2 regions of the Chryseobacterium sp. Marseille-Q3244 genome follow, and region 2 is predicted to be linked to the other one. Evidence: riboswitches for the same ligand, from Rfam matches in the RefSeq annotation. Region 2 holds a riboswitch; the other holds the start of a gene.
What was found. Region 2 has a riboswitch for cobalamin ahead of metE (5-methyltetrahydropteroyltriglutamate--homocysteine S-methyltransferase). Riboswitches for the same ligand answer to the same signal wherever they lie in the genome.
Positions count from the first base shown of each region.

Region 1: it holds a riboswitch for cobalamin, as region 2 does, so the genes downstream of both, NBX25_RS16440 (acyl-CoA thioesterase) here and metE (5-methyltetrahydropteroyltriglutamate--homocysteine S-methyltransferase) in region 2, are expected to answer to the same signal.

Region 1 is NZ_CALNWX010000009.1:70,801-86,374, forward strand. It holds gene NBX25_RS16410 (acyltransferase family protein) at 1-452, opposite strand, end outside; gene NBX25_RS16415 (GNAT family N-acetyltransferase) at 517-1,023, opposite strand; gene NBX25_RS16420 (endonuclease MutS2) at 1,151-3,298, shown strand; gene NBX25_RS16425 (hypothetical protein) at 3,434-4,096, shown strand; gene NBX25_RS16430 (hypothetical protein) at 4,130-5,017, shown strand; gene NBX25_RS16435 (hypothetical protein) at 5,095-5,892, shown strand; cobalamin riboswitch at 5,927-6,107, shown strand; gene NBX25_RS16440 (acyl-CoA thioesterase) at 6,224-6,607, shown strand; gene NBX25_RS16445 (HD domain-containing protein) at 6,655-7,245, opposite strand; gene NBX25_RS16450 (XAC2610-related protein) at 7,247-7,945, opposite strand; gene NBX25_RS16455 (acyltransferase family protein) at 8,153-9,163, opposite strand; gene NBX25_RS16460 (PadR family transcriptional regulator) at 9,568-9,897, shown strand; gene NBX25_RS16465 (PspC domain-containing protein) at 9,909-11,627, shown strand; gene NBX25_RS16470 (1-acyl-sn-glycerol-3-phosphate acyltransferase) at 11,941-12,525, shown strand; gene NBX25_RS16475 (PaaI family thioesterase) at 12,590-13,018, shown strand; gene NBX25_RS16480 (chorismate-binding protein) at 13,242-14,210, shown strand; gene NBX25_RS16485 (hypothetical protein) at 14,358-14,879, shown strand; gene NBX25_RS16490 (hypothetical protein) at 15,181-15,378, opposite strand; gene NBX25_RS16495 (MarC family protein) at 15,384-15,574, opposite strand, start outside.
Region 2 is NZ_CALNWX010000007.1:116,527-132,100, forward strand. It holds gene NBX25_RS14080 (BspA family leucine-rich repeat surface protein) at 1-500, opposite strand, end outside; gene NBX25_RS14085 (ferritin-like domain-containing protein) at 939-1,754, opposite strand; gene NBX25_RS14090 (ferritin-like domain-containing protein) at 1,780-2,493, opposite strand; gene NBX25_RS14095 (fasciclin domain-containing protein) at 2,577-3,146, opposite strand; gene msrB (peptide-methionine (R)-S-oxide reductase MsrB) at 3,265-3,780, opposite strand; gene NBX25_RS14105 (RNA polymerase sigma factor) at 3,870-4,439, shown strand; gene NBX25_RS14110 (anti-sigma factor) at 4,441-5,262, shown strand; gene NBX25_RS14115 (Crp/Fnr family transcriptional regulator) at 5,320-5,898, shown strand; gene NBX25_RS14120 (GNAT family N-acetyltransferase) at 5,958-6,380, shown strand; gene metE (5-methyltetrahydropteroyltriglutamate--homocysteine S-methyltransferase) at 6,461-8,764, opposite strand; cobalamin riboswitch at 8,939-9,124, opposite strand; gene NBX25_RS14130 (Lrp/AsnC family transcriptional regulator) at 9,314-9,775, shown strand; gene NBX25_RS14135 (TonB-dependent receptor) at 9,893-10,210, opposite strand; gene NBX25_RS14140 (TonB-dependent receptor domain-containing protein) at 10,182-12,257, opposite strand; gene NBX25_RS14145 (bacteriocin-like protein) at 12,477-12,761, opposite strand; gene NBX25_RS14150 (XRE family transcriptional regulator) at 13,197-13,988, shown strand; gene NBX25_RS14155 (alkaline phosphatase) at 14,097-15,491, opposite strand; gene NBX25_RS14160 (GTP-binding protein) at 15,569-15,574, opposite strand, start outside.

The DNA of each region.
Region 1 (15,574 bases), on a different contig from region 2:
CGTATTTTATACCGAACGATGAAGAAAAGCAGAAAAGGAAATATCAGATAACAAATCCATTCTGTGCTTAATGACCAATAGACCGTACCTAATGAATAATTGGGATTAAAAAAACACTGTAATAAAGCGGCATTAACTAAAAATTTGGTTTTTGAAGTTTCAATCAGAAATAGAGCAATAAAAATAACAGATACAATATAGACCGGATAAATCCTGTTTACTCTTTTCTTATAAAACTTCTGTACCGCGCTAAAATTTAAGGTTTTAAATTTATCAGCATAAGAAATTGCCAGTAAAAATGCGCTTAAGACAAAAAAGATATCTACCGCAACATAGCCTTTCTTAACAACAGTCTGAATAAGATCCGTCTTAAAATGACTAAAATGAAAAAAAGTGACCCATAATGCTACAATTCCCCTTAACCCGGTTAAGGACTTTATTTCATTTTTCATATATTGTGTATACTCTCAATCTGTTTGAGGCTAAAGATAGAAAAAAAACTGATGGATTGAATGTTTAGTCTCTTTTTAAGCTAAAAATAATATTGTCGGGATTATCTTCGTCTTTTTGATCTTCTTCAAGGGTAAAATGATATTTTAAAAGAAGCTGTTTAGAATTTTCATTGAATCTGCTTGTGATGGCTAAAACTTCCAGCAATTGCAATTCATTATATCCATAATTTAAAACAGCATTTAGAGCTTCGGACATAAGTCCTTTTCGATGATATTCTGGTAATAGTTCATAACCAACCTCAGCTGTTTCTCTGTCCTCCGAAAATTTCCATAAACAAATAGTTCCGATGAGATTGGGAGTGTCTTTATATGAAATTCCCCAGAAAACAATCTCTTTATTTTGAGTTTTCCTCTTAATATGCAGGATAAATTCCAAAGCATCATAGTTGGTTTTTGGATAATTCCTTTTCACATATTGGTTGATAATCTCATTACTTCTGATTCGAAGAATATCCTCTATATGACCTTCATGGATCTCTTTTAAGACCAGTCTTTCTGTTTCCAGTTTCATATTTTCATTAAAAATTATCATTAAATCTTTGAAAAGAAATACAGAATAAGGAATAATTCTTCCATCAATCTATTTTGTAAATCACTCAAATATACGTAATAATCAAAATTCTCACTAAATTTGCACTGTGTATATAGATAAAGAAGATTTAGACGAATTAGAGTTTCCGCAATTGCTCGCGGAAATTTCCCCATTTGCGTATTCTCCGAAAACAAGAGAAAAAATTCTTCAACTTCGTCCGATGGAAATTGACGAGGCGGAACTTTCATTGAAAAAAACATCAGAATATCTGTCGAGTTTTGAAAGTTCAAATGCAATTCCGTTTGATGAGTATGAAGATATTGAAAGTGAGCTGAAACTGATGCTGATTGAGAACTACCGTCTGGAAAACAGTGCTTTCATTAAAATAAAAACCATCACGGAACAGATCGGAAGATTACAGAAGTTCTTCCCTACTATGCCGGAAACGTTTCCTACTTTATTGGAAGAGGTTTCTGTCCTGGAATTCAGAAAAGAGATCATCGACAAAGTAGATAAGGTATTCAACCGTTTTGGTGAGGTAAAAAGTGAGGCATCCCCAGCTTTAAAAGGGATAAGAACTGAGATCCAGCATGCTAAAAAAGCGATTCAGGAAAACTTTAACCGTGCTCTGACTACGTATGGACAGAGTGATTTTTTGGATGATATAAGGGAAACAATTATTGACGACCAAAGGGTGTTGGCGGTAAAATCAGGATTTAAGAAAAGAGTTCCGGGCAGAACCCTGGGCATTTCAAAAACCGGTTCTATCACCTATATCCAGCCGGACAGTGTTGTAAAACATTATTTCAAACTTCGTGAAAATGAAGAGGAAGAGAAAAAAGAGATTGATAAAGTTTTAAGAACGCTTACTGCTGAACTGGCAGAATTCCAGCCTCAACTTTGGAGATATCAGGTGTATATTTTTGATCTTGACCTGGTAATGGCTAAAGCTAAGTTTGCTGAGCTTATCAACGGTGTTCTTCCAAAGATCAACCGTCATAGAACATTGAGACTGAAGGATGCTTTCCATCCATTATTATGGTTGAGAAATAAGGTAGAGAACAAAACAATTCACCCACAAACCCTGGCTTTAACGGATCATAATAGAATTATATGTATTTCCGGACCTAATGCTGGTGGAAAATCAATTACATTAAAGACTGTAGGCTTGCTGCAATTGATGATTCAAAGTGGGATTCTGGTCCCTGTTCATCCAAAGTCCGAAATGTTTTTCTTTGAAAAGATCATGACTGATATAGGTGATAATCAATCTATTGAAAACCATCTATCCACTTATTCATCAAGATTAAAGAAAATGTCCGGAATCATCCGTGAGGCTGATGCGAATACACTTTTACTGATTGATGAGTTTGGAACGGGTTCTGATCCTGAATTGGGAGGTGCTTTGGCTGAAAGTTTTATGGAATTTTTCTATGATAAGAAAAGTTTTGCAATCATTACAACCCATTATACCAATATTAAATTGGTTATAGAACAGCTTCCGAATGCTCAGAACGCGGCAATGCTTTTCAATGAAGAAACCCTGGAACCCATGTATAAACTGGAAGTTGGACAGGCAGGAAGTTCTTTTACTTTTGAAGTGGCTGAAAAGAATAAAATCCCAAGGTTCATCATTCATTCTGCTAAGAAAAAGGTAGAACATGACATTGTGAATCTTGATAAAACGATTGTAAAGCTTCAACAGGAGAAATTTGAGGTTGAAAAACTGAAATCGGATCTTGCAGAAAGAAAAGAATCTGTAGAAGACAAGCGTGATAATCTTCAGAAACTGAATGACCAGCTTCAGCAGAAACTATTCAATTTCCAGAAACTTTACGAAGAGGAACACCGTAAGCTTCAATTCGGAAACAAGATTGAAACGTTCATTGACAGCTATACAAAAGGAAAATCCAGAAAAGATGTGGTGAAGGACTTTGTGAAATTGCTCGAACAGGAAAAATTCAGAAAGATTGGTGCTGATAAGGATGAATCCAAACGTCTTCAGGTGGTTAAGAGAAAGATCACCCAACAGCTTAAAAAGGAAGAAGTAATTGAAAAAATTGCTGAAACCAACGAAAAACTGGAAGAAAAACGCAAGAGTGACCGCGAAATATGGATGAAAATAGGGCAGCGTGTCCGAATTACCGGAAGTACCAGCGTAGGAACGATTGAGAAAATCTCCAGAAATAAAGTGATTGTCAATTACGGAACTTTCAAAACGACAATTGATGCAGATGAACTAGAGAGAATTTAATCCATTTGAAAATGGATCAATTTGAGAGTTTGAAAATTAACTGAATACAATAATGGAAGAGAGTGTCTGAGGATGCTCTCTTTTCTTTTGTATATTCTCATGAGAATTTCTTATTTTTAACAAAAAACAATAATTATGAAGCCATTAAAAGTATTATCAGACCTTATTCCAATACCAAGTTACACCGTCATTATTCTATGTTTTTTCTTTCCTTTTTTCCTGATAAAGTGTGGTGATACCACCTTAATGTCTATTAAGGGAACAGATTTGGTAACAGGTGTTTCCAAGCAAGCAATGAATGATCGTATGAAGGAGAATTTGAAAAAAAACGCTCCCTTTGGGTCCGCTTTTGGAAATGATTCTGATGACTCATCGTCAAATGCTAACAGCGAGTATTCACCACTTAATGCTTCCAATGATAAAAATAACAAAGAGAATATTCCCCCAAGTCCGTTTATCATTCTTGCTTTTTTAGCTGCCATTGCAGGAATTGTCATTCATCTGATAAAAAGTATTAAGAAAAAATATATCTATCATATTGCCATTTCCCTGTTGGGTCTTATCTCTTTATTAACTTTCTATTTAACATTCCAATCCAAGATGGAAGGTCTTGGAAATAATAAAGTTGGAATGGGATTAGGCGGCGGCGTCACCATCAGCTATGGTTTTGGGACTGCCTTTTATGTATGTGGAGCGTTGTTCCTGCTCGTGCTTCTTTTCTTCGGGGTCTTTTCCTATTATCTTAAAAATGATCCGAAGGCTATTTATGACTCGTCAAATCAGAGGTCAGAATCTTAACACAAGATTTGTAGATAAAACCATTATTCTAACATGTACAAGATCTATCGCTCAGTATTTTTAATTGGGATTTTCAGTATTTCGTCTTTTGTGAATGCCCAGCAGAAAACACCAAATCCTGCACAAAAATTCAGTACGATAAAAATTGATGATATTTCAAAGGAAAACCTAATTACACCTACTTATGAGACCCTGGTTTCCTATGCCAAACAAAAGCAGCCTGTCAATGGGATATTTTACACCGCAACCTATAATCAAGACACCAATACACATAGTGTAGAATTGAAAGACAAAGCTGACAGCCTTATTCCATTAACCTCTTATGAATTCAAGGACGGAATAATCAGCTCTATTATGACAGGTAAAAGAGATACACAAAAGTATACAAGAACAACTGAAAATTCAGGTTATACCCAGCAATTCTCTAACGCAATTCAGACCCAAATTGACTTCTATAAAAATGGCTTAATTCATACCATAAGACATTTTGGATATGGAGTAAAAGCTTCCGGCTATCCGGTAGGGATATGGTATGCCTATTCTGAAGATGGTACATTACAAAAGAAAATAGACCATGACTCTCATTTCAGAATGAGTTTTTATGACCTTCTGGCTATAGGAGATTCATACGGCTTTCCTAATATAGGTATCACTAGAGCTTTTAATGATATTCATTCCTATTGGTACATCTTTCTCAATCCACATCCAGAAGACAGAACGACGAAAGAGATAACAATATTGGTAGATGATAAAACAGGGCAAATAATATACAGTATCACTAATGAACAACAAAAATATTTGAAAACTAAAGCCTATGACAGACTAAACCTTAGCAAAGAATCCCTGGAATGGGTACTGGAGAATGATAAGTACCATATTCCTGATGAAGAATTTTATAAATTATTTAGAGGGTATTGGTAATTTCAATAAATACCTTTTTATTTTACCCATCCAAAAAACATTTAATTTATATATTTGGGGATCTAAAATTTGTTAAGATGATTTCAGTAAACAAGACATTGTACCTGTCTGCTTTCAGTTTTTTTTCTTTAGCCTTCGTCAAAGGACAGAATAAAGTTCCTTTTGGTGTTGTAAAAGCTGAAGAAGGCTATGCCAATGTTCGTGTGCATAAGGATAATTACAGGAAAATTGTAGATAAGATCCGCATGCGCAAAGGGGATGTTTTTGTTTATGTAAAGCCTGCTCCCGGAGAAACGGAATGGATCTGGATCAAATATCCTGAAAAGCAGGACGATGACAAACCTTTTGTACGCTATGAAACCCTTGACAAAGAAGGAATGGTGAACAAAGAGCGTATTGCCTTTGTTGATCAGCTTCCCGCCTATACACCTTCTAAATCTAAAAACGGAAAATCACTGATCTTTACAGATAATTCTGACCCTAAAATTCCTACTGCCCAGAGAAGTAAAGTGGTGATTGACATATATCCATCTAATGCCAGTTACCGTAAAAAGGAAAAAGATGCCGAAGGAAAGCTTCTTACCATTGATAAAGTAAAACCATGGGGAATTGGAAATGATCTTCCTGAAGGAATGACGGAGATTAAATCAATCAGACTTCAACAACCTGGAAGAGGTTCTGTTTTCGTGAGAGAAGCCATCAAAAATATGTTCCAGCCTACCATGGATTTCAACAATATTGGAGTAACTTCTCTGGACAATGACAACATTTTCCTTTACATGATCAATGGTTCCGGCGAAAACAGATATACAACCCTATGGACTATCAAGAAGGGAAGAGTAATCAGCCAGATTATTTATCATAATCCGGAATAAATTCATTAATTTTGCAGCCGAAAAAGTTTTACGCTTATTCATCATAGAAACTGGTTCTGCATAACCGCAGATTAAAAGGGAACCGTGTGAAAATCACGGACTGTCGCGCAACTGTAAGTAACTGAAATCTTTATCAAAAGATCCACTGTGCGAGGCATGGGAAGGAGATAAAAGATGTTACAAGTCAGGAGACCTGCCGATTTCTTAAACAAGAAACTTTCGCGATTTGAAGTTTTATTGATCTGATGGATTCTTTCAGGGGCCTCCAACGTTCCTGTCATTATTCTGTTGTTTTGATACGATTTCATTTCGCCTTAATTAATAATGAAATATGACTACAGAAGAAAGAATTGAAGCTGCAGAAACCAGAATCTTTAAAGCGGTTTTCCCTAACACAACCAATCATTACGATACTCTTTTCGGAGGTACAGCCATGCAGCTTATGGATGAAGTAGCCTTTATTGCTGCGACCCGTTTCGCAAGAAAAAGAGTGGTAACAGTAAGCAGTGACAAAATCGATTTTAAAAAACCAATTCCTGCAGGAACAATTGTAGAACTGATCGGAAAAGTTTCATATGTTGGAAAAACCAGTATGAAAGTAAGTGTTGAGATCTACACAGAACAAATGTACTCTTACGAAAGAGAAAAAGCAATTGTGGGAGACTTTACTTTTGTAGCAATTGATGAATTCAAGAAACCAATCCAGATCTTATAAATAAAAGTTTCGGGCGGCCTTTGGCCGCCCGAAACTTTTCATACTATTTATTTTAAAACTTTTTCCGTTTCCAGACCTTTCCTCAGTAACAGTTCAAAGGCCTCTCCCATTTCATCCGAAGCTCTGGTAATGGCATTTTCAAGCATATTTCTGATCTGCTTTTCGGTAACCCCAGCCTCTGTCCAGCTTTTTCCTGAAGTATAGGAATTCAGAATAAAAGGCATAATCCTGTCAATAGAACAGGCAAAAATGGCATCCGGAGTTGCCTCTTCCTCAAACTCAAGCCATAGATTAAAGAATTCCGACCGTAAAGGCTCATCCAGAATTCCGAAAATTTTCTGTGCAGACATCTTTTCTCTTTCAAACTTTCCAACCATAGCAGCTTCGTCGAAAAGAAAAGTATCACCCGCTTCAATTTCGACAAGGTCATGAATGGAAAGCATTCTTATCACTCTCAACAAATCAATATCCATACGGTTTTTAGCATAGGGATAAAGGATTTGGGCCAGAATAATGATCTGCCAGGAGTGTTCTGCTGTATTCTCTCTTCTGGAATCATCTGCATTGTAATTTCTTCTCTGTACATTTTTCAGGGCATCAACAGCCAGGATAAAATCGATTTCTTTCTGGATTTTCATTTTACTTTCCTCTATTATATTGATCTGATGGATATACCTTGGTTCTGGTAGTCCACTTATTATTCTTTTTTTCTTTGATGATAACTTTCACATAGCCATCTTCGCTTTCGTCTTCTTCTTTTTCAAGCACTTTATCGAGTCCTTTATTTGGAATGACTTCATATTCTGTAGTAAAAAAATTACAACATCCGGATTTTCCAAAGGCAATAAGGCGTTTACGAACCGGATCTGTTTCAAAAAAATCAAAATTATCTGATCCCAACTCTGTAAGTTCTTTACTTTTTACAAACGACATTCTGGTACTATTGAATACATATACATCATAAGATGCTGAACTGTAATTCCCCATATTTCCATTTCTTATCGCCAGATCTTCGGTTCCGTCAAAATTAAAGTCACCAAAAATCACAGGGCTTTGTTCATTTGTTAGGGCTATTACTTTTCCACGCTCCAGTCTCTGTCCTTTTCCAAGTTTTAAAACCAGATTATCTGATGTAAAGCTCTGCACTTTACTGTTTTTATTATCAAATACCTCAACAGTTCCTTTATCCATACATTGGTCATCGAAACAATTGTCTATATGAATGATAGCATTATAATTTTTGGATGCCTCTTTAACTTCAAATTGATATTGTCCAAAACATAAAGGACCTAATAGCATAAAAGCGGATATACTCCTGTAATAATTCAAAATATTCATGTTCATAGTAATATTGGATTCAAATGTTTTATAAAAAACTTTCAAACAAAAATACGAATCATAGTTCCGATTTCAAAACTCATAAAGAACGAATTATGATCAATGAGTTGTTTTGGAAATATTTAATATACAGGTATAGGAAAGTAAATACTTTCAGAATTAATGGTGGTTTTATGTTATTATAAAAGATAGCCCTTAAAATATATCTTACTGGGACTGTAATTGCGGACTATAAATGGTTTTAAATCGTTTCATCTTTTTCTCTACAAAATGCCATGAAAAATAAGATAAGATGTAAGTTACAATTGTTGATAAAGTAAACAATAAAATAGGAGACAAATTCAAAAAGCTCATAAAAACTTGTTGGATAAAAAAGGCATAAATATAGACGCCATATGATATATCTCCTAACTTTTTTGGAAGTTGAAATGATTGAAAATAATCTTCACCTAAAGGAATAATTAATAACGGGAATATAAAGGATGAGGTTATATGAAATACACCAAAATAAAAGCTAATGGCTAAGGAAACTAATAGTATGACAAACAGAAGCCAATTGAATCTGAATTTTACAAAATTCATTAATGCCCCGCCAAAGAACAATGCAGAAAGCTTGTAAAACAGAATAGATTCCAGATTAATTGTATTGAAAAAAGAGCTTAGGTAATTAGGGTTAAACGCTGTAAGACATACACTTATTAGAAAACCAAGTATTAACAAGTTTCTTTTAGTTATTGACGATTTAATAAAAAACAAAAAACTTATAACTATGTACATGCTAAACTCGTAGGCCAATGACCAAAGACTGCTATTTGTAGCGTTGGGATAAGGGTTGTTTACAAACATACCCGGGACATTGTATTGAACGTTATACAGACTTAAATTATTTGGTAAATAATACCAAAAATCTTTTTGAAAAACCACTTTATAATTTAGTAAAACCATTACCCCCATTGAAAAACAAAGCATAACTAATAATGCAGGGAAAAGTCTTAGTGATCTTTTCCAAAAATAATCGAAAAGGCTCTTAGAATTTTCAACACTTTGAAAAATTAGGTAACCACTTAAAACAAAGAAAAATGCTACTGCAATTGCTCCTAATGAAGTTGTCTTTGTCAAATCAAAAAGGAAATCTGAATTTCCGGTTAGGTCAAATGAATGGGAAAAAATCACTAATGTTGAGAAAAGTAATCGAAGCCAATTAAAATTATTTTTCATGGAACTAATTTAACAAATAAATACCATTTGAAATATATTTTAAACAATTACACACCTTTAAGTTAATGTTATAAACCTGATTCGTAAGCATTTAACATATATTGAAAGTTTATTGTGTTAATTACCTAATACTTTAATATTGATTAGTTAATATTCCCATATTTTTTATCTAAAAATTTGATTTTTTTTAAAAAAATCAATCAAAATCTATTCAAATAAAAATTACGTATAAAATTATTTAACTGATTATCAATATATTAATTATTTTATTTTTAAAATTTCACTACTTTGTATTGCATAATACCATTTTATTTACATATCTTTGTAATGTAAAATTAGAATAGGCTCAACTAGCTAGGAGCATTTTTCTAAAATATAACCTTAATTAACAAAACTTATCAAAGATGAATACTGAAAATACCAAAGCGCAAATGCGAAAAGGAATTCTGGAATTCTGTATTCTAAGTCTCATCAATAATCGCGAAATGTATGTTTCTGATCTTATTGACGAACTGAAAAAAGGAAAACTGGATGTTGTGGAAGGTACCCTCTACCCTCTTCTCACAAGACTTAAAAATGGAGAGTTTCTCTCTTACAGATGGGAAGAATCTACTGGAGGACCACCCAGAAAATATTATCAGATCACAGAAAAAGGAAAACTTTTCCTGGATGAACTTCAAAACACGTGGAATGAGCTTACCGCTTCAGTAAACCAAATTACACAACAACATTAAAAAACAAAGCTATGAACAAGACACTCTCAATAGGACTCGCAGGTTTTTCTTTTACAATAGAAGAACACGCATATATAAAGCTCAGCGATTACCTGAACGCTCTGAGAAGCTCACTGGATGCTTCGGAAGCAGATGAGGTAATGCATGACATAGAAATAAGAATGGTGGAGATCTTCAGAGATTCTCTGGGAAAACGTGAAGTGATCAACGATACGGATGTAGAAAAAGTAATCGCACAGATCGGAACACCTGAAAAGATCGAAGAGCAGGAAGAAGCTTATTTTTCTGAAAAAAATACAACTAAAAATACAAACACAGGAAATCCTTATACAGACAAAAAACAATTGTTCCGTGATCCTGAAAAACAGAAAATCGCAGGGGTTTGCGCAGGTTTAGCTCATTATGTAGGAATGGACATTACTGCCATGAGAGTTATCTGGGTAGTTGTTTTCTTAGTAATGATTCCTGCCGCAGGAAGTGCTTTAGTGATCTTACTTCTTTATTTAATCCTTTGGTTAGTACTTCCAAAAGCACAAACCGCTTCAGATTTCCTGAAGATGCAGGGAAAGCCTATGAACTTCGACAATCTTAAGAATGAGTCTAATAAATTGGTACAATTTGCCAATGAATCTACTCAGAGGGTCGGAGAAATCTACAACGAAAACAAACCTTACATTGACAATGCAGGAAGTGGAATATGGAATATATTCAAATATATAATTGGTGCATTCTCTGTATTGGTAGCTGTAGGAAGTATTATTGGAGTATTTGTACTATTTGCCCTTTTCGGGATGGATACAGATTTCCCTGGAGCCAATCAGATCAGATTCTATATGGATGATAACGGTCTGGATAAAGTACTGGCAGCTATCATGATTATAGGAAGTTTAATTCCTGCCATTCTTTTCAGCTTACTAAGTATTAAAATATTCTCTCCAAAAACAAAACTGAGAAATCTTGGATGGGTAGTGGGCGGATTATTCCTTCTTCTGATCGGACTGGGGACTTATTTCGGAATCAGCATGGCTAAGAAAAACCTGATCTACAAAGGCAGTAAAGAAGATATAGAAAATATAGCCATCAATACGACTTCTGACACCGTATATGTGGACGTAAAACAAGTAAGTATTCCGCAAAATTATAAAGCCTATGACGATGACATCTATTCTGATAAAAGATCAGTGTATGAAGAAGATTATATCTCAGTAGAAGTGACAAGAAAACCGGAAGTAAAAACCCCTTACTTAATCATCAAAAAAGAAGGAAACGGTTATAACTTCCCAATTCAGGTAACAGTTCCCGTAGAGGTTGTAAACAATAAAGTAATACTTCCAAATTACATTAAATATCCGTATGAGCACAGATTCAGAGATTACAGAGTAAATTATGAACTTGTAGTTCCTCAAAATGCAGTGGTCATCCCATTGAAAAAAGACAGAATTGATTTTGACGGTGACCTGAACGGAGACGGTATCGATGATGATGACCAGAACAAAGATGAAAACCACAACGGAATCAGAATCGAAAAAAATAAGATTACTGTAAACGGATCCAGTATAGAATATAACTCTAATGATAAAGACAGCATTATCATTAACGGTAAAAAAGTTCCGAACAACCAGGCTAAGAAAGTTATTGATTCCGTAGCATCTGATATCAAAAAAATCAACAAAGATGTGGACATCAAAATAAAAGACGGAAAAAACGAAATATCCATACAAACTAAATAATTAACTACAGAGAGTGGTAGAAGGTGTGAATGAAAGGCAACCGTTTGAAATTCACACCATTCTTCTCTCAGAAAAGTGAAAAAAGCTAATATTTAGTTCTCTATGTGAAAAAAATGTTTTAATTTCGTATAGCTAAAATTTAATAACCAACCAACACTAAAAAACACTCTTATCATGATACAATTTGCAATGGAATTCGTAATGAAAATCGTAGATTTAATCAACGGTTTGTTTTAAGAGCAATAATATTTCAATATATTTGTAAAAGTATAACCAGTTTGGTTATACTTTTTTGTTTTTAATCCAAGAAACTATGAAAAAGCTGATAGGCAAACTAATGTTAAAATTATTAGGCTGGAAAGTTGTTCTGCAGGGCGACGTTAACAACCTGAACAGATGTATTCTGGTGGTAGCACCACATACCCATAATATGGAATACATCTTAGGAAACTTTGCCTATTGGTCTCTGAATAAACCTTTAAAAATCATCATTAAGGACGCCCACACCAAAGCTTGGTACGGAAGTGTTGTAAAAGGACTTGGTGGTATTGGTATTGACAGAAGTCAGAAAAATGACCTTGTCAATTTTGTAGCCAGCAAGTTTGCCAAAGAAGATTTCAGTCTTGTTATTACTCCGGAAGGCACCAGAAGCTGGGTTCCGAAATGGAGAAAAGGATTCTACCATATGGCAATGGCAGCAAAAGTACCCATTGTATTGGCAGCAGGAGATTTCAAAAGAAACATCGTATACCTTGGTTACACAATTCCTTATGAAAGAATTGCGTCCGTTCCGTTTTCTGAGATCATGCAGGAAATTCAGGATTATTATGTGAAAAACGACATTGTTCCTAAGGTTTCTGCCAACTGGAACCCTAATATTATGGGTTCAGGGGAATAATAAAAGTAAAATAAATTACGATCTTCCCATCATCATTTATCAATTATCTCTTATCTATAAAAAAATGAAAGGTCAGACAAAAGAAGAAATATTAGCATTCATCAATAACTGGGGTGGCGAAACCCTGGCAAAAGCAATGGAAATCAAATTCATTGATATAGATCTTGAAAATGAAACTCTTACCGCTACAATGCCTGTACTCCCAAGAACTCATCAGCCTTTTGGGATCATGCACGGAGGAGCAAGCTGCGTACTGGCTGAAACATTGGGTTCAAGCCTGTCTAACATCTTCATTGATGGTGATAAATATTATGGTGTAGGCACCAACATTAATTCCAATCACCTAAGAAGTAAAAAGGACGGAATAGTAACGGCTACTGCCCGTTTCATCAGAAAAGGAAAAACAATGCACGTCTCTGAAATTGAGATCAGGGATGAAAAAGGAACGCTTATCAACCATACGACGATGACGAATAACATCATCAATAAGTAGGTTGAACAGACATACCATTAAAAAGCTCAAAAAAAATTGGGCTTTTTTTATTTCCCTACCGTAATCTTTTATTTTTCTGTCCCTTTACTGATGTTGTTATAAAAAACAGCTCATATAATTTTGACATCTTTAAGACTAATAATACCTTTGCAGAAAGGAAAATCAACTTCGGAATTTCCTATATTATTTCCGGTTAGTGATTTTCAAAATCCGTTCATAACACATGATTTATTTCAAACTTCCCTTCAACGAAGGATTGCATACTGTAGAAGAAACAACTGATAAAAACGCAGTCAATTTTTATACTTATAACAGCCTGAATCAGATCAACTTTAATGGAAATATCATCAAGGTTGATGCTGTAAAATTTAATGACATTACGATCACTAATGAATCCCTGGTAAAAGATACAACGGGTTTTACAGCAGAAACTAAAGAAGAATACTGCAATACTCTACAACAGGTAATTGAGGTTATTAAAGAAAATGATCTTCCTAAACTGGTGTATGCAAGGAGAAAGATCTTTACGGACTTTAATACGATTGATTATAAGGCAAGTTTCGATAAATTATGTCAATCCTATCCCAATGCCTTCAGATATCTTTTTAACGATGGAGAAAATGCATGGATGGGCGCTTTTTCCGAAGTATTAGGTAAGTTTAATAAAATCACCCATGAGTTTGAAACTATGGCACTGGCAGGAACCCTTCCAACATCTGAAGAATGGACAGAAAAAGAGATTGAAGAACAGAAACCGGTTACCACTTACATTCAGAATATTCTGAAAAACTATTCAGACAACATTCAGCAATCTGAAACCTATGACCATATTTCCGGAAATATTAAACATCTTCGTACGGACTTTAAAACGATAATAAAGTCCAATGACCTTGACAGTTTAATAAAGGATTTACACCCTACTCCTGCAGTATGTGGTATTCCTAAAGATTTCTGTAATGAAAATATCCGAAAATATGAGAAATTCCCTCGTGAATTTTATGCTGGTTATATCAAAGTGGAAACAGAAGAGAGTGTTCTTTATTTTGTGAATCTTAGATGCGCAAGACTTTATAAAGGTTCAGTACATGTTTTTGTAGGCGGAGGAATTACCGCTCAAAGTAACCCGGAAAAGGAATGGACGGAAACAGAGCTTAAGTCTGAGGCTATTTTGAAGAATTTGGTTGTTTCTTAATATTCTTTCTCTTCATATTATAAATCTATTACAGGAAATCAGATCCTTTTGTTCTAATGGACTATAAAAACTGGTAATTTAAAAAAAAATCTTAAGTGATAAACTTTTGATACCTTTACAAAACACCAATTGAAAAAAAACATTATTATGAAATCAAATCTTTTTCTTGCTCAATTATTGCTTTTGGGGCTCTTATCCTGTAAGTCTGAAAAAACAGCCAATTTTGAAAAAACAGTTACAGACCAAGAGCAGATTGCCTCTAATACACTGATTGGTAAAAACGGATATGAAATCCAAAAGAACCAATATTTAATTAAAAAGAATTTCGAGGGTGCTCTTACTTCTTTAGATCAGCAAGAACAGCTTTTTAATTCAATTATTAAAACGTTATCAGGATTATCCACTGATGGCATTAAAGAAAGCTCACCTGTAAAAACAACTGCCATTGGGTATTACAAAGCAATGAAGAACTTATTTCTCATCGAGCGGCTGTCTATTGAACAACAACAGCAACTTACTTTTACTAAGGATACCATTAAAATAGATAAAGCTCAAGACAGCCTGCTTCAAATTGACCGAAAAAAATTAGATCTGTACAAAGTAGTTGCTGAAAAACAATCAGAATTCCAAAAAGCACTCAAAAGTTTTAATCAAGCCAATAATTTGTAACTCTTTTATTCCATATTGATTAGTTATGCTCCTTTAGCCGGAAAAACCCACAGTAAGCAATAAAAAACCTCCTTCAAAAAGAAAGAGGCTATATCTATATAAAATTTTTGAGTTATACTTTTAAATTCCATCATTTGAAATAATTATATATTGAATTTCAAATAGTTATAATTTTTAATTATGATTTTTGCCTAATCTTTTAGAAAGTTATCCGATTTTTCACTCAAAACAAACCTATAAACACCTGAGAATAAACATATTAAACAACAGAAGCTATTTGGATAACTCAATAAAATTTAATTTACTTTTTTACACCGATTCGGCTCCAGGTATCCATTACAAAAAGCAGGATAAGGCCTATTGCTGCAGCAGATGCAGAAAATACAAACTTAATGTTATCTTCATCAGCGATAAGGTCATTCTGCCAGTTGATAGCATATAAATTAATAGCGATGAAAACGATGAACAGTACTAAAAATACTTTATAAAACTTCTTCATAATTTTTAAAAATTAACATAATTCAGCACCAATTGGGCAAAATTTGCAGTGAATAATTTAATTGAAATCGCTAAAAGAATAATACCGAAAACTTTCTGAAGAATCATCAAAGTAGCATCTCCTATTTTCTGCTCCAACCATTTCGCTGATTTCAGCACCAAATATACGAAAATTGTATTAAGAATAATCCCGCAGA
Region 2 (15,574 bases):
TTAGAAAACATCTGTGATACATTGTTTATTTGCGTCAAATTAGGAGTATCTGTGGCTGTTACATTAAGGTTCGGACAGTCTGCAAATCCCTGACTGAATTGCTGAAGCCATACGGTATCTCCCCACTGGCTCACTTCGAAGAGTTCTGGGTTTCCACTGGCATGCATATAAGGACTCCCTCTGAATCCATAAAATAATCCATTACCATTAGATACTTTAACCTTGTAGGTTGCTTGTATAGGGTTTGTATGCAAAGAGGTACCAAAAGAAATAGTTGTAAAACTGCTGCTATTAGAAGTGACAGAACTAAGGACTCCGTTATGCTGAGGATATCCTACTTCTTCCCAGCTAATGGTGTAGTCTGTTCCGGTACCTCCAAAAGATATTGCATTATCAATGGTGCCGTTTACATTAGGTTTCCACAAAGTGATAAATTCATTTTGTGCATAAGAAATGAAAAATAGAAAAAGAAAAATGATTACTAGTTGTTTTTTGTACATAATTTAAAAAATAATTTGAGGTTAAAATTAGATTTAATAAGACATAACTTCCCGGGATTCTGTATCTTATATCTAACACAAAGATATAGACGCACAGCGACAGAACTTGTCGTATTAAATTTTATTACAAATTATTTTCAACTTTTTTCTTTATAAAATCTGACTGTATTTTAATGAAAATGAATGCTATAGAGGGATTAAAATTTCGTTATTTGTTTATATCTGATCAAGCATTTTTGACTAGGTTCTGTTCAATAAAAAAACTATTGCAGATTAAGCAGATCGGTTTTACAATACGGAACACGGTGAAAACTATTATTCCGTATAACAAAAAAGCACCCGGTTGGATGCTTTTAATTTTCAAATATAAAAAATATAGAAATCTTTGGAGAAAAAATAATTGTTATTTTTCGGTAGATCCTAAGATTTCTTTAGCTGCTATACAATGAATAAAGAAGCAATAGTCTGTGCATCACTACCACTCAAAATTTCATCATAAGCCGCGGAACCTGCTGCTGCTCCAAATGAGGTTGCCGTATTGTATCCTGCCTGATTGGTATTATCTTCTCCCGCATAAACAGGATTGGTTGCTGAAGGCATATTTCCGCCATTAGCAAGTTCTATCCATCCTTTATTAGCTCTCATTCTTCTTACCTGTGAAGCATGTCTTGCTTCTACAGAATGAATCTGCAATGCTGCTTGAAGCACCACTTTGTTTGACATTACGTTCCCTGCCTGTCCTTTGTAAGCTCTTACCCCTGTGTCTTCAAAAGCCTGTGAAAGAATAAGAAACTGATTGTAATCTGTAAAAGGTGAGAAATTTCCATTAGCCGTAAAATCAAAGGTAGGTTTAGCTCCCGGAGTAACTCCTAAAGAAGTAAGGGTACTTTTTAGAAAACTTACATGTGCCGATTCATGTTTTGAAATTTGCATGAAAACGGTTCTGTCTGCATTGGGAATCAGACCCGCGGTAGAGAGTCCTTTACTGTAATATTCATCTTCAAGATATTCCAGTACCAGAGCTAATTGTAAGGCATCAGTTAAAGTGCTTTTTAATGCAGTTCCTGTGACTTGTTTATTCACTGTTTCCGCTTTTGCCGGAGTTGCCATTAAGGCACCCAAACCAAGTGGAACTGCTGCTACAGCTGCTTTTTTACCGAATAATGACATATTCGTGATTGCTTCTAATCTTGAGGCTTCCGTTGTAAAAAATTTATCATAAGAAAGCTTATCTAATAATTTAAGAATATTCATAATGTAAGTTTTTGAAGATAAATAATTAATTAATGCCTCTTTCTTTCCAGGTGAAGCGGTTTTTGATAAATCCTCCGGCCACCATTACAATGTCTTTAGGTTCTTTGGCAACGTCAAGTCCATTGGCATCTATTACATCATCCCCTGAAAAATCTGCAGATCCGGGGTTGATCAGATTTCTAATGGCTGAGGCATGTCTTGCTTCTACTGAAACTATTTTTCCTGCAATAACAAGATAAGCGGAATTGGTGATGTATTTTCCGGCACCGTTATACGCTGCTACTCCTGTATCTTCCAATGCTTTTGCTGTAGCCAATACAGAGTTTCTGTCATTAAAATTTACATTAGGGTACTGAAAATCAAGTTTTGGAAGAACATTCTGGGTGACTCCACTGATTGCGGCCTTAAAAAAGTCCCTATGAATAACTTCATGGTGATATAGATCTGTAAAAACTTCTTTTTCAATACTGGAAATACCCGCATAAAAATTATTAACTACCTTAGTATAGAAATCAGCTTCCAGCTGTTCAAGGGCATAAGCATAATTTAATACGCCAACATCTCCTGATCCAAGATCAAAAATCTGGTCATTATTCATCTGTTGAAAATCATCATCATCATTACAGCCTATCATGGTGAGCCCTGCAATAGCTAATCCTACTCCACTCAATTTTAGAAAATTTCTTCTGCCTGTATCAAGAGTAGCATCCTGATTAGAAACATGAATTGTTTTTTTCATAATATTAATTTTTTAAGTGTTTGATTATATGTGAGAAGAAGAAAAAACAGCATACTCAATATGCTGTTTTAATTCTTATGGTTTTAAGGCATCAGAACCGTATCGATTACGTGAATAACACCGTTGGATTGATTAACATCTGCAATGGTTACTTTGGCACTGTTTCCTTTAGCATCTTTTATATAAAGATCTTTTCCTTTTGTCCAGAAAGTAAGCTCTTCTCCCTGCACTGTTTTCATCATGCTTTTTCCGTTTCCTGCTTTTACAGCTGCCCATATTTCTTTAGCACTGTATTTCCCAGGAAGAACATGGTAAGTTAAAATGCTGGTAAGCATTGCTTTATTTTCAGGCTTTACAAGATTTTCTACTGTTCCTTTCGGTAGTTTTGCAAATGCAGCATCTGTAGGAGCCAATACTGTGAAAGGGCCTTTTCCTTCTAAGGTTTCTACCAGTCCTGCAGCTTTTACTGCAGCAACCAGGGTTTTATGATCCTTAGAGTTTACAGCATTTTCAATAATGTTTTTGGAAGGGTACATAGGAGCACCTCCTACCATTACTGTTTTTTCTTTCATCATTTGTGCATTTACCTTCCCACTGAAAGCAAATGATAAAGCTACCATTGCTAAAACTGTGATTTTTGTTCGTGTGTTCATTGTAATATTTTTTTTAATTAATTATATTTAATTTGTGTTTTAATATCATTTACGAGCTTGGTTTTATTTTAGATTGAAAAAAAATAAAATTTAATTTAAATAGCTGTAAATCAATGTATTATTTTTTACTTGGGATGAAATCAAGGCAAATAGAGTTCATACAAAAGCGTTTTCCTGTCGGTTTCGGACCATCTTCGAAGATATGTCCCAAATGAGAACCACATCTTCCACATAGAACCTCTGTTCGGATCATATTGTAAGAAGTATCTTTTCTGTAGGTAACACTATTTTTACGAATAGGTTGATAAAAAGACGGCCAGCCACAAGTAGTAGCAAATTTTGAAGTAGAAAGAAACAGGGCATTTCCACATACTGCACAATAATAGGTTCCTTTCTCATCAAGTTCATAATATTTTCCAGTGAACGCAGTTTCAGTGGCTCCTTCTCTGGCAACCTGATAGAGTTCAGGTTTTAAAATCTTTTTCCATTCCGAATTACTAATCTTCAGTGGAGATTCAGCAGTATGGGAGTAATAAGGATTTTTAGTTTTAAAAAGATCTGTTTGTGCTTTATATTCTCCGGTGGCTATTGCTATACAAGAGAGTAATAGTAGTTTTGATATTAGATTTTTCATAATAGTTATTTTAAATTTTTCTCTTAATATCATATACGGGATAAAAGAATATTCAGATTTTGTTGAGAATATGTTTTATTTTATTACATTTGGATAGAAAAATAAAAGTTATTAAAACAACCTGCTCAGAAGAGGAACTTATCGTTTTACTGAAAGAAAAAAACGAAAACGGTTTTCATTATCTGTATGACCACTATTCCGGTGCGTTGTATGGTGTTGTTCTTCGTATTGTTCAGTCTAAAGAATATACGGAAGAAATCCTCCAGGATGTTTTTGTTAAAATTTGGAATTCTATTCATCAATATGATGCTTCCAAAGGAAGATTTTATACCTGGATGATTAATATTGCCCGCAATACAGCGATCGATTATCTAAAATCGAAAGGGTTCCAAAACGAACTTAAAAACCAATCACTTCCGGATTTCGTATATAACACTACAGAACTTTCAACGACCAATAATTCATCCGATTATATTGGATTTAACAATGTACTTGAAGGGCTGGAAGTGGACAAGCAGGAACTTATTAATCTTGCTTATTATCAGGGATATACCCAAAATGAAATATCCGAAAAACTGAAGATACCGCTGGGAACGGTAAAAACTAAAATGCGTAATACGCTGATGAAATTAAAAGATTTGCTAAAAGATTATCAATAAATTGAACACTAAGGAATACATATCATCCGGAATTATAGAATCTTATATTCTAGGTCATGCTTCTCCCGAGGAAGCAGGCATTTTGGAGTGTGTGATGAAAAACAATGCTGAAGTGAAAGCCGCTTATGAAGAAGCGCAAAAAACTTTGGAAGATCTGGCTACTGCCCAGGCTGTAACACCTCCAAGTGATCTGAAATCTAAAATTTGGAATACCATTCAGCAGAAACAATCTGCTGAAGAAGAAACCTTTTCTATTCCTGTAAATACTCCTGTCTCAAAAGATCAGGAAGAAATTAAAATTGAAGGAGAAGCCAAGAAGAATATTAATTGGAAAGCCTATGCTGTTGCGGCATCTGTTTTATTCCTTGTAAGTATTGCAGGCAATCTATTTTGGATGAACAGCCAGTCGGCTACGAAGCAAGAAATGACAAAATTGGCAGCAGAAAAGCAATCTCAGGATGCTGCTATGAAAAAGATGGATCAGAAACTGAATATGTTCTCTAATCCGGATATGCAAATGGTAATGTTAAAAGGCGTAGAAAAGCATCAGGATGCCAAAGCCATGGTTTTCTGGGATAAAAAGACAAAAGAAGTTTACCTGAATGCTGAAAATCTTCCTAAAGCCCCAATCGGGATGCAGTACCAGCTTTGGGCTATTGAAGACGGAAAACCTGTAAATGCAGGAATGTATGCCGAAAATAAAGATAGCCAGATTGCATTGGCTACCATTTCAAAAGCACAGGCTTTTGCCATCACACTTGAAAAAGAAGGCGGAAGTAGTGTTCCTACTATGGAAAATATGTATGTAATGGGAGGAGTATAAGGATTCCTATTCAATATTCATCTCCTATCTGGTTAAAAGCTTTTTATCATTTAAGGAATGCTTTTAGAAAAATTATTCAAAGAGTTCAATGTTGATCTCAATACATTTAATACAGCTGAATCTGAGCTTTTTGACCAGTTTTTTGAACGAATATGGGTTAAAAAGAACACATTTCTTATTCAGGAAGGTGAATTAGAGAAATACAGTTATTTTATTTTCAATGGTATAGCACGTTGCTGGACCTTAAATCATAAAGGTGAGGAACAAACCTTCTGGTTTTGTAAGGAAGGCTCCTTTTCTTTGTCTAATATTTCATTTACCCTCCAGGAAAAGTCAACTTTTAATGTGCAGACCATTACAGATTGTGAAATATATAGGATTAATCAGGAACAGGCTATCAAGCTATATGAAGCGATTCCTGGTTTGAAAGCAGTCTTTGAAAATCTGACAGCCAGATTGTTGAATAAGCTTTTGAATAGAAATATCGCCCTGATAAAATACACTCCCGAACAGTATTATTTACAGATGATGGAAGAATTTGGAAATACTTTCAATTGTATTCCATTAAAGGATATTGCTTCCTATTTGGGGATTACTCCACAAGCATTAAGCAGAATACGGAAACGGATTTTTTAACCCAGGTTCAGTGGTTGAGAGGTAAAAAATACGATTTTTGCTACTCAAAATTTACGACTATGATAAGAGAAATACATGAAATAGATTATCCTCTGCTCATGAAAATCTGGGAAAGTTCTGTACTCAATACCCATGATTTTCTGAAAGAGGAAGATTTTAATTATTATAAAAAAGAGATTCCCGGTTATTTTGAACATGTTACTTTATTAGGGTTTGAAGAAAATGGAACTTTAGTTGGATTTATGGGAATTGCTGAAGGAAATCTTGAAATGCTGTTTATTCATAACGATTATCGTGGTAAAGGGATTGGTAAAAAACTGATTCAGTATGGAATCAATCATCTAAACGTAAATAAAGTAGATGTGAATGAACAAAATGCTCAGGCCGTGGGCTTCTATCAATATATCGGATTCCGTGTTCTTGATAGATCAGCATTAGATAATCAGGGTAAAGAATATCCTATTTTACATATGGGATTATAATTTGGTAAAAGAAATTTATATGATAACCAAAAAGCATCCAAATCGGATGCTTTTTTGATTTTCTATGAGGTTGAAAATAGTTAAGATGCATATTCTACAGACGCTTCTTTAGCAGCAGCAACCATAGCAATTAAAGCTTTTTCTGTTTCTTCCCAATGTCTGGTTTTCAATCCACAGTCAGGATTTACCCAAAGCTGATGAGCAGGAATTACATCCTGTGCTTTTTTCAGCAGTTCAATCATTTCTTGCTTCGAAGGAACTCTCGGAGAATGAATGTCATAAACTCCGGGACCGATTTCATTAGGATATTTGAAATCTGCAAAAGCATGTAGAAGCTCCATTTGAGATCTTGAACATTCTATCGTAATCACATCCGCATCCATATCTGCAATATTCTTAATGATATCATTAAATTCCGAATAACACATATGAGTATGAATCTGGGTAGCGTCTTCTACTCCACTTGCTGATATTTTAAATGCCTCTACAGCCCATTTCAGGTAATTTTGCCATTCTGTTTTCCTCAATGGAAGGCCTTCACGGATAGCTGGTTCATCAATCTGAATAATTCTGATGCCTGCCTTTTCCAGATCCTGAACTTCATCACGAATGGCAAGAGCAATCTGTTTACAAGTTTCAGAACGGGGCTGATCATCGCGTACAAATGACCATTGTAATATGGTTACAGGACCTGTTAACATTCCTTTTACCCATTGATTGGTTTGAGACTGAGCATATTGAGACCAGTATACGGTCATAGGTTCAGGTCTGGATACATCTCCGAAGATGATCGGAGGTTTTACGCAACGGCTTCCATAGCTTTGTACCCAGCCGTTTTTAGTAAAGGTAAATCCTTTCAGTTGCTCTCCGAAATATTCCACCATATCATTACGTTCATATTCTCCATGTACAAGAACGTCTATTCCGATACTTTCCTGCCAACGGATGGTTCTTTGGGTTTCTTCTTTTAATAAAGCATCATATTGTTCTGCAGTCAGTTCTCCTTTTTTGAATTTTGCCCTCCAGGTTCTTACTTCTGCTGTCTGTGGAAATGATCCGATGGTTGTAGTGGGAAATAAAGGAAGCTGCAATGCTTTTTGTTGCTCTTCTTTACGGATATGGAAAGAATTTTTTCTTTGTGAATCTTTCTCAGTCACGGCATTCGCTCTGAGTTTTACATTTTCATTATGGATCAATGAAGATGTTTTTCTATCTGAAACCGCTTTTTTATTTTCTTCAAAATCCTGAAGAATATTCTCATCAGAAGTTTCTGAAGCTAATTCTTTCAGGGTAACCACTTCTTTTACTTTTTGTTTTGCGAAAGCGAGCCAGTTTTTGATTTCAGCATTAAGGCTGGTTTCAAAGTCTAAATCACATGGTGAATGAAGCAGGGAGCATGACGGAGCGATTAAAACTCTTTCAGCTCCCAGTGTTTCGATTGCTTTTTTAATAAAGGATAGAGAGTTTTCGTAATCATTTTTCCATATGTTTCTTCCGTCTACGATTCCAAGAGACAGACTCAGGTGTTCAGGAATAGAATGAAGAACATCTTCGAGTTGTTCAGGATTTCTTACCAGATCAATATGCAGAACATTTACAGGAAGTGATGTGGCAAGAGCTAAATTATTCTTTAATCCTTCAAAATAAGTGGTTACAATGAATGTAAGCTTTGGAAACTGTCTTCTAAGTTCAGCATACACAAAAGTATAGACTTCTTTTGCTTTTTCATTGATATCTAATGCTAAAAAGGGTTCATCAAACTGAATCCACTGAGCGCCCTGGCTTTGTAGTTTTGAGATAATCTCAACATAGACCGGAAGAAGATTGTGGGCAAGATCCAGTTTATCAAATCCTTCTTCCTTCTCTTTTCCTAAAAGCAGATAAGAAACGAGACCGATAATCACAGGTTTTGCATTGATCCCCGCCTGTTTGGCGCCTGCAAATTCATTGAAAATCTTATCTGAAGTAAGTTTGAATTGCTGGTTTTTATGAAATTCAGGAACGATGTAGTGATAATTGGTATCAAACCATTTGGTCATTTCCATGGCTGTGATATCTAATTCATCTTTCTGGTATCCTCTTGCCATGGCAAAATAAAGATCCAATTCAGAATTGTTTTTTTTCAGGGCTACTTCATGATAGCGCGTTGGAATAGCGCCTACTACCAGACTCATATCCAGAACCTGATCGTAATAAGAAAAATCATTACATGGAATAAGATCAATTCCGGCTTCTTTCTGAAGGTTCCAGTTTTGACTGCAGATGTTTCTTCCTACGGTAAGAAGTTCTTCCAAAACAATTTTACCTGACCAATATTGTTCGCAGGCTTTTTTAAGTTCTCTTTTGCTACCAATACGCGGATAGCCCAGAATGTGAGTTTGCATTTTTACAAATTTTAAATTAAACTTATTTTAAATGCTCTTTTCATGCTTCGTAATACTTGCTAGGATAGAAAAATTTGAAATCAATGATACAAGTGCATGGTACTACTTCATCCGGAGATAAAATGTACTGCAATATATCATCTGTATGACTCAAAAGCTTCAGACCGCGAAAGCATTGTCAATTCAGTAAAGGCAGGTCTCCTGACTTGTAACGGTTTCTGTCATCCTTCCTGCTTTTGGCAGTGGATATCCAAGGACAGAAACCTTTGGTGTGTTACTTACAGTTGCGCGACAGTTCGTGATTTTCACACGATTCCCTATTAATTTACCTTAAGTAAAACCTTTCCTGTTTGATGAAGATTGTAAAGAACTGATCTTTTATCAATATCAAGCCTGATAAAAGATTTTAATTTTGTGTAAAATTATTAAAACAGAATATAATAGCAATTAAAAGTAATTTATTCGGTTAAATAAACTTTTTAAATGGTATTATATAGAATATAATTCTGTAAATTTGGATGATTTTAAACTCTAAAAGAATAATATTCTGTGGAACAACTCGATGATAAGGATTTAAAACTCTTGAAACTGCTTCAGAACAACGCAAAGCTGACAGTTAAAGAGCTGGCAAAGGAAGTTAATCTATCTCCATCTCCTGTTTTTGAGCGGGTAAGAAGGCTTGAGCAGGAAGGTTTCGTGAAAAGATATGCGGCGGTTCTGGATGCTGAAAAGCTTAATCGCGGATTTACGGTGTTTTGCCAGATCAAATTAAAAATTCATGATCGGTCCGTGGGTTATGATTTTGTAAAAGAAATTCTGGAAATTCAGGAAGTGGCAGAATGTTACAATATTTCCGGAGATTTTGATTTCTTATTAAAGGTTCAGGTTCGGGATATGAAACATTATCAGGATTTTGTATTCAATAAGCTAGGCTCTGTAGATTCTATAGGGAGTACCCATAGCACATTTGTAATGGCTGAAGTAAAGAATAATCAAGGGATAACTTTATAAAAAGGTATCCGTTAAAAATTTTAGATATTGAATTTCATGCTGTTGCAAGAATCAAAATTGGGGCATACACAGTAAATAATAGTCATGTTTTACAAGTGTTCTGCCCCAAAATATAGATTATATTGTTATTTTTATTCCGGCTGAGATATTAATGCCTGGTAGGGGACTTAGGAACTTTAGTTGTGAGTTTTGAAGCCTTGCTTCAGAATTCAACAGATTGTTTCCCACGATATAATATTCCAAATTTCCTATTCCTAAGCTATCGTCTTTATAGGAAACGCGGACATTAAGCAATGAAAATGCAGGCATTGGAAGTTCAGGATTAATATTCTTTCCTAAGTATTTTTGTTTTAAATAATGGTCAAAACCAATATTGATGCTGAAATTCTGTATATTACCTTCAAGATTAAATCCAAAACGGCATATAATCACCATCGCTCCATTTTCTTATTGAGCTGTCTGCAACACTGATGTTTCTTACCAGATCATAATAAGCTCCTATTTCCCATTTTCCTATTTTGTTAAGATCAACTTTGTAAGCAGCTTCTGCTTCAACTCCGTTGATTTCAGTATCATCAGAACGCCATTCTTTAACCAGGAAAACTTCCCGGGAAATTCCGGTGTGAGCGAGATAAATATAATTTTTATAGGAAGTATGGTACCAGTTAGCAGATACACGAAGATTTTTCAGATTGATTCCGGCTCCCAGTTCTACAGTTTTTGCTATTTCTTTATCTAGTCTGTCATCACCGTTTTCTTCCGTCAGGATCGCGAAATGATTATTCCCTGCGTAAAGTTCGTTCACTTCCGGGGCTCTTTCGGAGTGATTATACTGGGCTTTTAAATAAGCTTTTTTAAAGATATTCCACTGTGCTGAAGTATGAAGCTGGTGAAGCGTAAAATCCCTGTCGCTGAGTTTTCCTCCTGAAAGACCACGGCTTCTTACGTATTTTTTATCTGCATCTGCTCTGCGCTGAACATGATCATTCCTATAGCCTAGATCCAGTTGAACACTGTTGAAATCAAGATGCTGCATCGTAAATATTCCGATTTCGCGGCTTATCGTATTGGGTAGGTATCTCTGTTTCCCATCTCCTGTCATATCTCTATATTGAATGTCAAGACCTGTGGTTCCACTGAGGAATTTCAGTTTCTGTTGTACAATTTCCAAACGCCCATTATGCTGATTCACTTCAAACTGATTGGCCCGCTGGCGATCAATAAGTTCAGCGTTTTTTGAAAATACTCCCATATAATTTAATTTGATACTGGAAATTGGGAAACCTGTAAATTGATAACCGGACTCAAACATTGCTTTATGAGATAAGCTCCTGATATTGATAGGTCGGTACTCTATTTTGGGTTGAGGCTTTCCGTGAGTGTGCTGCGGCATTTTGGGAAGAGTATAGCCAGGAACACCAAAATATGAAAAAGAGTTTTGATAAGCTCCACCTGCATAGAATGATTTTCCTATATAACTTGTTCCAACATAAAAAGAATTGCTTTCCGAATGGCTGTTGGGGATTTCTCCATCTTTTGTTTGAACGTAATCTCTGATATTATTAACTTCATCTTTATAGCGGTCTTTTACAGGATCCTGACCGGAAACATACAGTTGATTCTTTGGGTTGGGATAATGTTTACCATCTGAAGGATTGTAATAGGTAGGACTGAATGTGTATAGGTCTCCTTCTGAAAGTTCGTATTCTATCATATGATCTATAGCAAACTGACTGATATATGGAAAGAGACTTTTGTTGAGTACGTGCCTTGAATCTACTTCTATCTGGCAAAGAGATTGCAAAATGCTGTTGAAGCCTACTAATGAGGGATCATAACATCTGCTGTCCTTAGATTTTCCGGGAATTCTTACAATTTCTTGTTTTTGGTTGGCTGCTCCCACCGTCCATACCCAGTTTTTTGCGATAACTCCTTTTGCTGAGAATGCCTGTTTTTGTCCACTATTACTTCCGCCCTCAAGGAGTCCACGAAAATTGATTGTTTTATTGGGCAATTGACGGGGAACATAATCTGTTTCAATATCGATAGCTCCTCCAATAGCTTTCCCTCCATAAAGGACTGATGCGGAGTTTTTATAAACAGTAATGTTTTGAACACTGTTCATTTCAATATCAGTATTAAAATCTGGGCTTATCCCGGAAAGATCGTTTACTGCAACTCCGTTTTCCAGTATTTTTACACGATTTCCGCTGAGGCTTCTGATAACCGGAGCACCAGAGTTAGGGCCATATCCGGAATTTTGGATACCTGGGATTTTTCTCAGGGTTTCCCCCAAAGTATTGGATTGAATAAAATCCAGCTTCTTCCTCGAAATATTTACACTGTTGTAATCCGTTTTTCCTTGTATTTGTATAGACTCTATGTCTTTTACATTCTTTTTTTCAGGATTAAGTTTCTGCGCTTTCAGTAGTGATGGGTAGATAAGAGAGCTTCCCATCAAAAAATAAAGGGTCTTTTTCATGTGCATGTTACTTTAATTATCAGGCAAATCTAGATAATTAAATTTATTAATGCAACATAGTTGCTTTAATGATTTACAGATGTATAAATGAAATTAAAGCTAAATAACTAGAGGATAGATAGGTATGTATTGGTGTTTATTGATATTATTTTTTATTAAAATAAAAAAGCCGCTCTGAAAAGAGCGGCATACTTTTTTAACTTTTAATGGAGCTGCTGATTAGCAAGTAGAACCACACTCTAATAATTTGATGTGGATTACACCATTAACGACACACTGTGTTTGGCATAAAGCGTTTCCTACAACGGTACCAACACCGCCGATAACACCACCTACTGTAGAACCTACACCGCCAACAACACCGCCAACGATAGTACCTACTCCTCCGATAACGCCACCAACAACGCCACCTAGACCACCGATTAATCCTCCAATTGGATCGAGTAATCCTTCTCCTGAAATAGATTTTAGTTCGTTTCTGTCTAGTTTTTTGAAATTTTTCATGATTAAAATTTTATATGATTAATACATCACAAATATATGATAAATAATAATAAACTTATATTATTTTGAATAAAATAATTAAACAATTTTATTATTTAATATTTCGTTAATATAAATGGATAATTTTAGTAATGTCGTTTTTGTTTGTATCTGATTGATTTACTAAATTTTAAAAAACATATCTCAAATTTTAAATAGTAGAGTTAATATTTTCAATATAACCGAACTTTTTTTTGGTTAATATTAAAAATTTGTCAAAATGAGTTTTTTTAGGATAAAAACAAGGGATTAGCCATTAAAAACAGATATTTTATCTGTCGATTTTAGTGTCTATAGTTAACAAATGATAAAATTCTCCAAATTTTGTGGTAAATGCTTTCTTTATTATTGATAACAGGAGGCAAAATTCGTATTTTTGTGGACATACTTCTATCAATGTCAATTTTTTCAAATAATATACGCTCTCTGAGAGCCAAGAGAAAGGTTTCTCAACAAAATGTAGCTGATGATCTTACGATCTCCCGAGTGAGATATTCTAAATACGAAAATGGAATTTCAGAACCTCCTATCGAGCTTCTTGTTAAAATATCCAAATATTTTCATGTCAGTATAGATCTGTTATTGTCTGTGGATCTCCAAAAGTATTCAACAGAGGATATGCTGAAGCTTCCGGATAATAGAATCGTTCTGCCGGTAGCTGTGGATGATCTTGGAAATGATACCATCGAAATCATTCCCCAGAAAGCTTCTATGGGGTATCTGGAAGGATACAGTGATGTGGGATATATTGAAAGCCTTCAACGCATTGCCCTACCCTTTTTAAATAATGGAAAATACAGAGCATTTCCGGCAGACGGAGATTCAATGCCACCATTCAGAAACGGTTCTTATATTGTGGGAAAATATGTAGAGGGAATTGACGAACTGAAACCTGGAAAAACCTATGTTTTTATTACTCAAAACGATGGGATTACCTATAAACGTTTTAAGGAACATAAAGGAAATGCGATCTGTGTAAGTGCAGATAACTCTTTCTATGAACCTTATGACATTGCGTTTGAAGATATCGTAGAAATCTGGCAATATGCCTCAGGAATTTTTCCGGAAGATTTTGAACCGGGAGATTATGAAAGCTACAATTTCAAAGAAATGTTCAGGGAATTGAGACAGGACATCAAAGAATTGGATAAAAAAGTGTCTACACGTCGTAGAAAATCTTCGAAATAAATGATGTAATAACATGACAAATAAACAGGCTCTTCAAATTAAATTGGAGAGCCTGTTTTAAAACCAAATAAAAATGTTAATATGATATGAAAATACTTTCTCGTTATATTATATAGGAGATGCTTCCAGCATTAGATCATGAAGATCTGTATTTTTAATATAAGGCTGTAAAAGCTGACTTCCTGGTCCGTAGGCTGCTACTTCCACATAATCTCCTGAATGATCCATGCTGATCCAGCCTACTGAATTCTGGCTTTTCTGAATTTCTGAATAAAGTTTGAACGGTAATTTCTTATAATTATAAAGTCCTTCTTCTTTTTCGAGTCCGTTATAAAAACTTTGCAAGTGTTTGGCTTCATCATCGCTTAATGTCAGTTTGTTAGCTTCATATATCCAGTCTTTTATATCCTTGACTGAATGGTCTTTATGGATTTTATTCAGAATATATTCATTGGTATATTGATAGGATGAAATACTATTAAAGTTTTGAGTTGCCTTATTCCCATAAATTATTCCCGGATTAGCATTTCCATGATCTGTTGTGATAATGACTAAGGTGTTTCCATCTTTTTCAGCAAAATCTATTGCTGTTTTCACGGCATCGTCAAATGCCAACTGATCGTGAATCAGTGCAGCAATATCGTTGGCATGAGCAGCCCAGTCCACTTTTCCACCTTCTATCTGAAGAACAAAACCTTCCGGATGATCCTTCATATGATCAATAGCAGCTCCTGTCATCTCTGCTAAACTCGGAGTATTCTCGAACTCAGAAAGATTAGCCCTGTCAATACTGTAAGGCAAAGCTCCTGTATTGAAGATTCCTAATATTTTGTCTCCCTTTTTAATCGTTTTTAGATCGGCACGATTTTTCAGAACTTGATATTTCTTTTTTCTGTAAACAGAATAGAGATCTTTTTGGTCTTCTCTTTTTAATGGATTAAAAAACTCATCTCCTCCTCCCATCAGAACATCTATTCCCAGTTCTGCATACATTTCAGCAATTTGAGGTTCTGCATTTCTTTTGGCTGAATTGACGCAGAAACCCGCAGGAGTGGCATGCGTAATGGTTACAGTAGTTACACAGCCAATTTTTTTTCCAGCTTTTTTATATTTTTGCCATATTGGAATATGGGTTTCTCCATGAGCACCCATATTTAATACTCCGTTCTGTACCCTTATTCCTCCTCCGAAAGCGGAACTGGCGGCAGCAGAATCTGTTACAACAGAACTGGCAGAAGCAGTATCCATTAGTGCCCGTGAAACTTTTTTCTGATGATATAAACTGAGCCAATGACTTTCCTTTCCTAAAATATTTCTGGAATAAAGATCTGCCATTGAAAGTGTTCCCAGACTCATTCCATCACTGATTAGAAATATAATATTTTTTGCTTTTCCGTTTTCTGGAAGAGCAATATTCTTTTTAGAACTCCAAAGTTCAGAGGGTGACAGGGATAATAATCCTGAAAGTAAAACTGAACCTTTTAGAAATTTTCTTCTATCCATATATTGTATAAATAATACCCTAAATTATTTCATATTTCTATTTAATGACACTTAGTTGCATTAATAAATAGTTAAATTTAAAT